DNA from 2 places in the Candidatus Streptomyces philanthi genome. Region 2 is predicted to be linked to the other one. Evidence: predicted binding sites of a transcription regulator. Region 2 holds the regulator's gene; the other holds the start of a gene.
The links. The regulator HrcA, encoded in region 2, represses chaperone genes, less so after heat shock. The targets are predictions, from matches to a motif close to TTNGCACTCNGNNNNNCNGAGTGCNAA.

Region 1: groL (chaperonin GroEL) is a predicted target of HrcA. The motif match lies at 2,244-2,270, and genes of this name have one in related genera.

What each region holds. Positions count from the first base shown of each region.
Region 1 covers NZ_JCANQV010000129.1:9,922-15,285, forward strand. Annotated here, with positions in the region: gene thrC (threonine synthase) at 1-830, shown strand, start outside; gene AC51EU_RS16750 (MoaD/ThiS family protein) at 1,012-1,290, shown strand; gene AC51EU_RS16755 (cold-shock protein) at 1,795-1,998, shown strand; gene groL (chaperonin GroEL) at 2,461-4,083, shown strand; gene AC51EU_RS16765 (alanine/glycine:cation symporter family protein) at 4,319-5,364, shown strand, end outside.
Region 2 covers NZ_JCANQV010000004.1:40,464-45,827, forward strand. Annotated here, with positions in the region: gene hemW (radical SAM family heme chaperone HemW) at 1-557, shown strand, start outside; gene AC51EU_RS01525 (Uma2 family endonuclease) at 714-1,301, shown strand; gene AC51EU_RS01530 (DUF3097 domain-containing protein) at 1,279-2,112, opposite strand; gene AC51EU_RS01535 (MBL fold metallo-hydrolase) at 2,198-2,932, opposite strand; gene hrcA (heat-inducible transcriptional repressor HrcA) at 3,147-4,163, shown strand; gene dnaJ (molecular chaperone DnaJ) at 4,164-5,300, shown strand.

The DNA of each region.
Region 1 (5,364 bases), on a different contig from region 2:
TCGCCGGGGCGGTCGGTGCCGCGGCCCGCCGCGCCGGGTTCCGGTCGTGCGTCTTCATCCCGCACGACCTGGAGGCCGGAAAGGTCGTCATGGCCGCGGTCTACGGCGGCGATCTGGTCGGCATCGAGGGCACCTACGACGACGTCAACCGCTTCTGCTCCGAGCTGATCGGCGATCCGCTGGGCGAGGGCTGGGGCTTCGTCAACGTCAACCTCCGTCCGTACTACGGCGAGGGCTCCAAGACGCTGGCGTACGAGATCTGTGAGCAGCTGGGCTGGCGGCTGCCGGACCAGATCGTCGTCCCGGTCGCCTCGGGCTCCCAGCTCACCAAGATCGACAAGGGACTGAAGGAGCTGATCGCGCTCGGCCTCGTCGAGGACCGGCCGTACAAGATCTTCGGAGCCCAGGCCGAGGGCTGCTCCCCGGTCTCCACCGCCTTCAAGGCCGGGCATGACGTCGTCCGCCCGCAGAAGCCGGACACCATCGCCAAGTCCCTGGCCATCGGCAACCCCGCCGACGGCCCCTACGTCCTCGACATCGCGCGCCGTACGGGCGGCGCGGTGGAGGACGTGACCGACCCGCAGATCGTCGACGCGATCAAGCTGCTGGCCCGTACGGAGGGGATCTTCGCGGAGACCGCGGGCGGGGTCACCGTCGGCGTGACCAAGAAGCTCATCGAGGACGGCCTGCTCGACCCGTCCCTGACCACCGTCGTCCTGAACACCGGTGACGGCCTCAAGACGCTGGACGCCGTCGCGCCCACCACGGGCCCCACCGCCACCATCCGCCCCAGCCTCGACGCGTTCCGCGCCGCCGGCCTGGCGGACTGACACCCGGCACGCTCCCCAGGGCCCCCGTGCGCGGCGGTGCCCCGGTGGCGCGTACCCGGCCTCCCGTATACACGCCACGCCCCGTACGCATCCCGGTACGCGGTTCCGCTCACCCCTACCCTCGTCGCTCCTCATCCCTCGTCCCCACCCTCAGTCCCAGCAGTCGCAGGAAGGCAGAACCATGAGCGTCAACGTCCGCATCCCCACCATCCTCCGCACCTACACCGGCGGCCGGGCCGAGGTGCCGGCCGAGGGCGCGACCCTCTCCGAGGTGATCGCCGACCTGGAGAAGAACCACCAGGGCATCGCGGCCCGCGTCCTGGACGACACCGGGAAGCTGCGCCGCTTCGTCAACGTCTACGTCAACGACGACGACGTCCGCTTCGAGCAGGGCCTGGAGACGCCGGTCCCGGACGGCGCGGGCGTGTCGATCATTCCCGCCGTGGCCGGCGGCTGCTGACCACCGGGCACCGGGGGCTTCCCTCACCCCCGGTGCCCGTCCCGTCACTCCCACCGCTCTCTTCACGCCAATTTCTTTCTTCATGGCCGAATCCCTCACTCGGCCGGAATCGCCCCGTCCCGCCCAAGAGCGGACGGGGCGATTCCGCGTGGTGAAAGGCGATATCATGGCGTCGGTTTCCCCTCATGATCCTCGCCGCCCGCGTGTGGAACGCCGGAAAGATCGCGGTGAGTTGTGCGCGAAATGTGTGCGTTATTTGTCGCGCCTGCGTGCGATTGCCCGGCCCGAATTGCCCGGGAATACGGGAGTGCGCCGCATATGACACCTTCCCCGGCCCCCGGATTTCTCGTCCGATTGACCTGTTGCGCTGGGCAGTGGGGCAGATACATTCAGCGGCGGTCGACGCGTTCCGGCGCACACCCCACGGGCCATTCGCGGGGTGAGGTCTGACCCGGGTCCGCGGAGTGCGGTCCTGCGCAAGGGCCAGTAATAGGGGAGTTAGGCATGGCTCAGGGCACCGTCAAGTGGTTCAACGCGGAGAAGGGCTACGGCTTCATCGCGGTCGACGGTGGTGCGGATGTATTCGTCCACTACAGCGCGATCCAGATGGACGGTTACCGCACCCTGGAAGAGGGGCAGCGAGTCGAGTTCGAGATCTCGCAGGGCCAGAAAGGGCCCCAGGCGGACATGGTCCGGGTGGCCGGCTGAGGCGCCGACCGGCGACAGCGTGCAGGAGGCCCGCACCCCGAGGGGGTGCGGGCCTCCCGTGCGTGCGGGGGTGGGCGGGGTGTGTGAGCGGGATCGGGGGGCGTCTGTCGTGCTCGGGACGCTTCCGCGAAGCCGCTTGCGCCCACCCGTCGCCCGACCGCCACTCCTCAAGGAGGCTTCCGCGAAGCCGCTTGCGCCCACCCGTCGCCCGACCGCCACCCCTGAAGGACGCTTCTGTGAAGCCGCTTGCACTCAAGGGGGTCGAGTGCTAATCATTGGCGTTAGCACTCTCCAGGGGAGAGTGACAGATCAGGACCGGGTCGGTGAGGCCCGCAGGCCGGTGGGGCAAGGAACCACCTGGCAGGCAGGCCGTCCGTCGCGGGCGCCAGCGCGGTCCGGAGCAACGCACCCCAGGCTCCCTCAGGAGCAGGGGCCCCCGACCGTCCGGGAGGACCACTTCACATGGCCAAGATCATCGCGTTCGACGAGGAGGCACGGCGCGGTCTTGAGCGCGGGATGAACCAGCTCGCCGACGCCGTCAAGGTCACCCTTGGCCCCAAGGGCCGCAACGTCGTCCTTGAGAAGAAGTGGGGCGCCCCCACGATCACCAACGATGGTGTGTCCATCGCCAAGGAGATCGAGCTGGAGGACCCGTACGAGAAGATCGGCGCCGAGCTGGTCAAGGAGGTCGCGAAGAAGACGGACGACGTCGCCGGTGACGGCACGACGACCGCGACCGTCCTGGCCCAGGCGCTGGTCCGCGAGGGCCTGCGCAACGTCGCCGCCGGCGCCAACCCGATGGCCCTGAAGCGGGGCATCGAGAAGGCCGTCGAGGCCGTCTCCGCCGCGCTGCTGGAGCAGGCCAAGGACGTGGAGACCAAGGAGCAGATCGCCTCCACCGCCTCCATCTCCGCCGCCGACACCCAGATCGGCGAGCTCATCGCCGAGGCCATGGACAAGGTCGGCAAGGAAGGCGTCATCACCGTCGAGGAGTCCCAGACCTTCGGTCTGGAGCTGGAGCTCACCGAGGGTATGCGCTTCGACAAGGGCTACATCTCGGCGTACTTCGCCACCGACATGGAGCGTATGGAGGCGTCGCTCGACGACCCGTACATCCTGATCGTCAACTCCAAGGTCGGCAACGTGAAGGACCTCCTTCCGCTGCTGGAGAAGGTCATGCAGTCGGGCAAGCCGCTGCTGATCATCGCCGAGGACGTCGAGGGCGAGGCCCTGTCGACCCTGGTCGTCAACAAGATCCGTGGCACCTTCAAGTCCGTCGCCGTCAAGGCCCCGGGCTTCGGTGACCGCCGCAAGGCCATGCTCGGTGACATCGCCATCCTCACCGGTGGCACCGTCATCTCCGAGGAGGTCGGCCTCAAGCTGGAGAACGCCGGTCTCGACCTGCTGGGCCGCGCCCGCAAGGTCGTCATCACCAAGGACGAGACCACCATCGTCGACGGTGCGGGCGACAGCGAGCAGGTTCAGGGCCGCGTCAACCAGATCCGTGCCGAGATCGAGAACAGCGACTCGGACTACGACCGCGAGAAGCTCCAGGAGCGTCTGGCGAAGCTGGCCGGCGGCGTGGCCGTCATCAAGGCCGGTGCCGCCACCGAGGTCGAGCTCAAGGAGCGCAAGCACCGCATCGAGGACGCCGTTCGCAACGCGAAGGCGGCCGTCGAGGAGGGCATCGTCGCCGGCGGTGGCGTGGCCCTGCTCCAGGCCTCCGCGGTCTTCGAGAAGCTGGAGCTGGAGGGTGACGAGGCGACCGGCGCCAACGCCGTGAAGCTCGCCCTGGAGGCCCCGCTCAAGCAGATCGCCGTCAACGGTGGTCTTGAGGGCGGCGTCGTCGTGGAGAAGGTGCGCAACCTGGCCGTCGGCCACGGTCTGAACGCCGCCACCGGCGAGTACGTCGACATGATCGCCGAGGGCATCCTCGACCCGGCCAAGGTCACGCGCTCCGCGCTGCAGAACGCCGCGTCCATCGCCGCGCTGTTCCTGACCACCGAGGCCGTCATCGCCGACAAGCCGGAGAAGGCCGCCCCGGCCGCTCCGGGCGGCATGCCCGGCGGTGACATGGACTTCTGATCCGTACGGATCGGATTCCCGTCCGCAGTCCACGGGGGCGGCATCTTCCTTCGGGAGGGTGCCGCCCCCGTGGCGTTGTCGGGGAGGGTGTCGTTTCTCTCAAGGGGTTATGGGGCCAAAGGTCCCATTGCTACGATTTTTCACGCATGGCATCGCGCGGAGCTCAGAGCCGAGCCGCCCCTCTCCCCGTCCCCGGACCGGGGGAGCCCTGCCCGACCCCGACTCCGAGGACCCGATGAGCACTTTCGACTCCCTGATCGTCGCCGTCAACGACGGTTTCTGGACCTATCTGCTGATTCCGCTGGTCATCTGTGCGGGCCTGTATTTCACGGTCCGCTCCAAGGCCGTGCAGATGCGGATGTTTCCCGAGATGCTGCGGGTCCTGAAGGACAAGGCGGCACCGGGACCGGACGGCAGGAAGGGCGTCTCGTCCTTCGGGGCGTTCACCATTTCCGCCGCCGCGCGCGTCGGCACCGGCAATATCGCCGGTGTCGCGACGGCCGTCACGCTCGGTGGCGCCGGCGCGGTTTTCTGGATGTGGGTGATGGCGCTCATCGGCGGCGCCTCCGCGTTCGTCGAGTCGGCGCTCGCCCAGCTCTACAAGGTGCGCGGCGAACGGCCCGGCATCTTCCGGGGCGGCCCCGCGTACTACATGCGCTACGGGCTCGGTAAGCGCTGGCTCGGGGTGCTGTTCGCCGTCACGATCACCGTGACCTTCGGTTTCGTCTTCAACGCGGTGCAGTCCAACACCATCACCGCGGTGGCCTCCGGCTCGTTCTCCGGTAGCGGTGCGAGCTGGTTCGCACCGGCGATCGGTCTGCTGCTGGCGGTGCTGCTGGGGCTCGCGATCTGCGGCGGGGTGCGCCGGATCACCTCGGTGACGACGGTGCTGGTGCCCGTGATGGCCGTGATCTACCTGCTGCTCGGCGCGATCGTCGTCCTGCTCAACATCTCTGACCTGCCGCGCGTCTTCGGCGACATCATCGGCGGCGCCTTCGGCTTCCGCGAACTGGCGGCCGGCGGCCTCGGCGCCGCGATCCAGCAGGGCATCCGGCGCGGCATGTTCTCCAACGAGGCGGGCCTCGGTTCGGCCCCCAACGCGGGTGCCGCCGCCGAGGTGACGCACCCGGTCAAGCAGGGCCTCGTCCAGTCCCTGGGCGTCTTCTTCGACACCCTGCTGATCTGCACGATGACCGCGTTCATCATCCTCACCACCCAGCCGGAGCTGGGCGGCCGCCAGGGCGCCGACCTGACCCAGAACGCGCTGACCGCCTCCCTCGG
Region 2 (5,364 bases):
ACGCCCTGATCGTCGAGGAGGGCACCGGGCTCGCCCGCCGCATCCGGCGCGGCGAGATCCCCATGACCGACGACGATGTCCACGCCGACCGCTACCTGATCGCCGACGAACGTCTCGCCGCCGCCGGTTTCACCTGGTACGAGGTGTCCAACTGGGCCACCACCGAAGCCGCCCGCTGCCGCCACAACGAGCTGTACTGGACCGGCGCCGACTGGTGGGGCGCGGGCCCCGGGGCCCACAGCCACGTCGGCGGGGTGCGCTGGTGGAACGCCAAGCACCCCGGCGCCTACGCCCAGGCCCTGGCCGAGGGCCGCTCCCCGGGCGTCGGCCGCGAACTCCTCACGGACGAGGACCGCCGCGTCGAGCGCGTCCTGCTCGAACTCCGCCTCGCCGACGGCTGCCCCCTGGACCTCCTCACCCCGAAGGGCGCCCGCGCCGCCGCCCGCGCCCTCGACGGCGGCCTGCTGGAGGCGGAGCCGTACGCCCGGGGCCGGGCCGTCCTGACCCTGCGCGGACGGCTGCTGGCCGACGCGGTGGTACGGGACCTGGTGGACTGAACGGCCGGAGGCCGGGCCCGGCGCTACGGGCCGGCGCCGCTGAAACGCGGGGACGAATCCCGAAAGGGTGAATCACCCCGAACGCCCCCACCGCCTGCCTACGCTGTCCCTAGGCTGCCGCCAAAAGCAGGCGGCGGGATGTGGAGGGCCACGGAGATGACCGCTGTGGACGACCGACCGATGACCGACGTCACCGCGTTCTTCGAGAACCTTGAGGTTCCGGAGGGCTACAAGGCCGAACTCCTCAGGGGGGACATTGTGATGATGGCCGGACCCGACCGGGTCCACAATCGAATCGTGCGCTCCGTGGCACTGCAGATCCCGATGGACCGCTATGAGTGGCTCACCACTCAGGACATCGCCATCCCGGGCGAGACCAGCGAACCGCAGCCCGACCTCGTAGTCCATGAAGAGGGTGTGGAAAGCGGGCCCGGACGGCTCATCCCCGCACCGGCCGTCACCATGGTCGTGGAAGTCGTCTCCAAGACGAGCGTCGACCGGGACTACGGGGAGAAGCGTTCGATCTACGCGGCGGGCAGGGTGCCGATCTATTTGATCATCGATCCCATGGCGGCCCACTGCGTGATGCTCACCGAACCGACCGGCCGCGGGGACAACGCCGACTACCAGGTGCAACGCACTACGCAGTTCGGCACCCCGGTGTCCTTGGACAAACTGGGTATCAAGATCGACACCGATATGTTCCAGACCCTCCCCCCGCTCAAGCGTCACCGCCGACCGTGACGAAGTCGATCAGTTCCTCGACCCTGCCCAGCAGCGCGGGCTCCAGGTCCTTGTAGGAGCGGACGCGGGAGAGGATGTGCTGCCAGGCCGCGCCGGTGTTCTCCGGCCAGCCCAGCGCCCGGCAGACACCGGTCTTCCAGTCCTGGCCGCGCGGCACGACGGGCCAGGCGGGGATGCCGACGGACGACGGCTTCACCGCCTCCCACACATCGATGTACGGATGCCCGACGACCAGCACATTCGCGTCGGTGACCGACGCGGCGATCCGTGACTCCTTGGAGCCGGGGACGAGATGGTCGACGAGGACGCCGAGGCGGGCGTCCGGGCCGGGCGAGAAGGAGCGGACGATCTCCGGCAGGTCGTCGACGCCCTCCAGGTACTCCACCACGACGCCCTCGATCCGCAGGTCGTCGCCCCAGACCCGTTCGACCAGCTCGGCGTCGTGCCGCCCCTCCACGTAGATGCGCCCGGCGCGGGCGACCCGGGCGCGGGCGCCGGGCACCGCTATCGACCCGGACGCCGTACGGGCCGGGCCGGTGGCGGCGGGGCGCGCCGGGGGGCGGACGAGGGTGACGACCTTGCCCTCCAGGAGGAAGCCGCGCGGCTCCATGGGGAAGACACGGTGCTTGCCGAACCGGTCCTCCAGGGTGACGGTCGGGCCCTGCGCCGTCTTCTCGCAGCGGACCACCGCCCCGCAGAAGCCCGAGGTGATCTCCTCGACCACCAGATCCGGTTCCGCGGGCACCTCGGGGGCGGGCTGCTTCTTCTTCCACGGCGGGGTCAGATCGGGGCTGTAGCGCTTGCTCTGCACGGTGCGGGGACCTGTTCTGTGGACGGCACGGGAAGCCGGCGGGGACGGGCGGGACGGGGTGAGGGTAGAGGGGGCACGGCCCCCGTCAGGAGGGGGACACGCCGTGCCGGGCCGCGAGCGCGTCGCGCTGCGCGCGGACGAACCGGGCGTCCACGACGGCGCCGTGCCCCGGCACGTACCGCGCGTCCTCGCCGCCGAGGGCCAGCAGCCGGTCCAGGGCGGCGGGCCACAGCGCGGGCAGCGCGTCCGGTCCGGCGCTGGGCTCGCCGGACTCCTCGACCAGGTCGCCGCAGAAGACGACCGGGGGCCCGCCGTGCCGTCCCGGTACGAGGACGGCCAGGTCGTGGCCGGTGTGCCCGGGGCCGACGTTGGCCAGCAGCGCCCGCCGGCCGCCGAGGTCCACGGTCAGTTCGCCGTGCACCGGGTGGCCCGGTACGCGCATCCGGGCGGCCGCCTCGGCGGCGACCTCGGGATCGAGGCCGTGCCGTACCGCGTCGTCCCGCAGGGCGTCCCGTTCGCGTACCAGCAGCGCGTCCAGGCCGGCGGCGCCGAACACCTCCGCGTCGGGGAAGGCACCGCCGCCCAGGACGTGGTCGAAGTGGGGGTGGGTCAGCGCGAGATGCGTCACGTCGCGGCCGAGCACGCTCCGTACCGCCGCGGCCACCTGCTGCCCCTCGCCGGGCGTCGCGCCGGCGTCGACGAGCAGCACGCCGGTGTCCCCGGCGATCACGCCGATCGTCTCGTCCCACCCCGGCATGCGGCGCCGGGCGACGCCCTCGCCCAGCGATTCCCACCCGGCCTCTTCCCAAGAACTGCGCATGACCGAGACGCTAGCGGTATCGCGATAGCGTTGCCCGCCGGACGGGGGAGCGGCGGTGGAACACCCGGATCGGGGGTCCCGCCGGTACGGCCTCTCTTGCCCCGGTCGCGCTACCCGGCCGTACACTGGCTGTGTTTGGCACTCGGCCCGTGTGAGTGCCAGGTAGGACGAGATGACGATGAGACGGCGGACGGCCGGACTGGAGGTGCGCGGAATGCTCAGTGAGCGCAGGCTCGAGGTGTTGCGTGCCATCGTCCAGGACTACGTCGGCACGGAGGAGCCGGTCGGCTCCAAGGCGCTGACCGAGCGGCACAAGCTGGGGGTCTCCCCGGCGACGGTCCGCAACGACATGGCCGCCCTGGAGGACGAGGGGTTCATCGCCCAGCCGCACACCAGCGCGGGCCGTATCCCCACCGACAAGGGCTACCGACTCTTCGTCGACAAGCTGGCCGACGTCAAGCCGCTGTCCAAGCCGGAGCGGCGGGCGATCCAGAACTTCCTGGACGGCGCCGTCGACCTCGACGACGTGGTGGGCCGCACGGTCCGGCTGCTGGCGCAGCTGACCCGGCAGGTCGCGGTCGTGCAGTACCCGTCGCTGACCCGCTCGACGGTGCGGCACGTGGAACTGCTCGCGCTGGCCCCGGCCCGGCTGATGCTCGTCCTGATCACCGACACCGGACGCGTCGAGCAGCGGTTGGTCGACTGCCAGACCCCGTTCGGGGAGACGTCGCTGGCCGACCTGCGGGCGCGGCTCAACAGCCGTGTCGTGGGCCGCCGTTTCACGGATGTCCCGCAACTGGTGCAGGATCTTCCGGAGTCCTTCGAGCAGGAGGACCGCGGTACGGTCTCGACGGTGCTGTCGGTGCTGCTGGAGACGTTGGTGGAGGAGACCGAGGAGAGGCTGGTGATCGGCGGTACCGCCAATCTCACCCGCTTCGGTCATGATTTCCCGCTGACCATCCGGCCGGTGCTGGAGGCCCTGGAGGAGCATGTGGTGCTCCTCAAGCTGCTCGGGGAGGCCAAGGACCCGGGCATGACCGTACGTATCGGGCATGAGAATGCCCATGAGGGCCTGACCTCCACATCGGTCGTGGCGGTCGGCTACGGTTCGGGCGACGAGGCAGTCGCCAAACTCGGCGTGGTCGGACCGACCCGCATGGACTACCCCGGAACGATGGGAGCGGTACGCGCAGTGGCACGTTACGTCGGACAGATCCTCGCGGAGTCGTAAGTGGCCACGGATTACTACGCGGTCCTCGGTGTCAGCCGTGACGCCTCGCAGGACCAGATCAAGAAGGCATTCCGGCGCCTGGCCCGCGAACTCCACCCGGACGTGAACCCGGACCCGAAGACCCAGGAGCGGTTCAAGGAGATCAACGCCGCCTACGAGGTGCTGTCGGACCCGCAGAAGAAGCAGGTCTACGACCTCGGCGGCGACCCGCTCTCCCAGGCGGGCGGCGGCGCGGGGGCCGGCGGCTTCGGCGCGGGCTTCGGCAACTTCTCCGACATCATGGACGCCTTCTTCGGCACGGCCTCGCAGCGCGGCCCGCGCTCGCGCACCCGCCGGGGCCAGGACGCCATGATCCGCCTCGACGTCGAACTGGACGAGGCGGCGTTCGGCACGACCAAGGAGATCCAGGTCGACACCGCCGTGGTGTGCACCACGTGCAGCGGTGAGGGCGCGGCGCCGGGCACCTCGGCGCAGACCTGTGACATGTGCCGCGGCCGCGGTGAGGTCTCGCAGGTCACCCGGTCCTTCCTGGGCCAGGTCATGACGTCCCGGCCGTGCCCGCAGTGCCAGGGCTTCGGCACGGTCGTCCCGACCCCCTGCCCCGAGTGCGCGGGCGACGGGCGCATCCGCTCCCGCCGCACCCTCACCGTCAAGATCCCCGCGGGCGTCGACAACGGCACCCGCATCCAGCTCGCCGGGGAGGGCGAGGTAGGCCCCGGCGGCGGCCCCGCGGGCGACCTCTACGTGGAGATCCACGAGGCGCCGCACCCGGTGTTCCAGCGGCGCGGCGACGATCTGCACTGCACGGTCACCATCCCGATGACGGCGGCCGCGCTGGGCACCAAGTGCCCGCTGGAGACGCTGGACGGGATGGAGGAGGTCGACATCCGGCCCGGCACCCAGTCCGGCCAGTCGATCCCGCTGCACCAGCGCGGTGTGACGCATCTGCGCGGCGGCGGACGCGGCGACCTGATCGTCCATGTCGAGGTGCAGACACCGACCAAGCTCGACGCGGAGCAGGAGGAACTGCTGCGCCGCCTCGCCAAGCTGCGCGGCGAGGAGCGGCCCACCGGCCAGTTCCAGCCGGGCCAGCAGGGACTGTTCTCGCGTCTGAAAGATGCCTTCAACGGTCGTTAGACCCTGTCACGCGGGCGGGTCGGGAGCTTTGCGCTCCCGGCCCGCCCGCGGCGCTTTCCGTGCG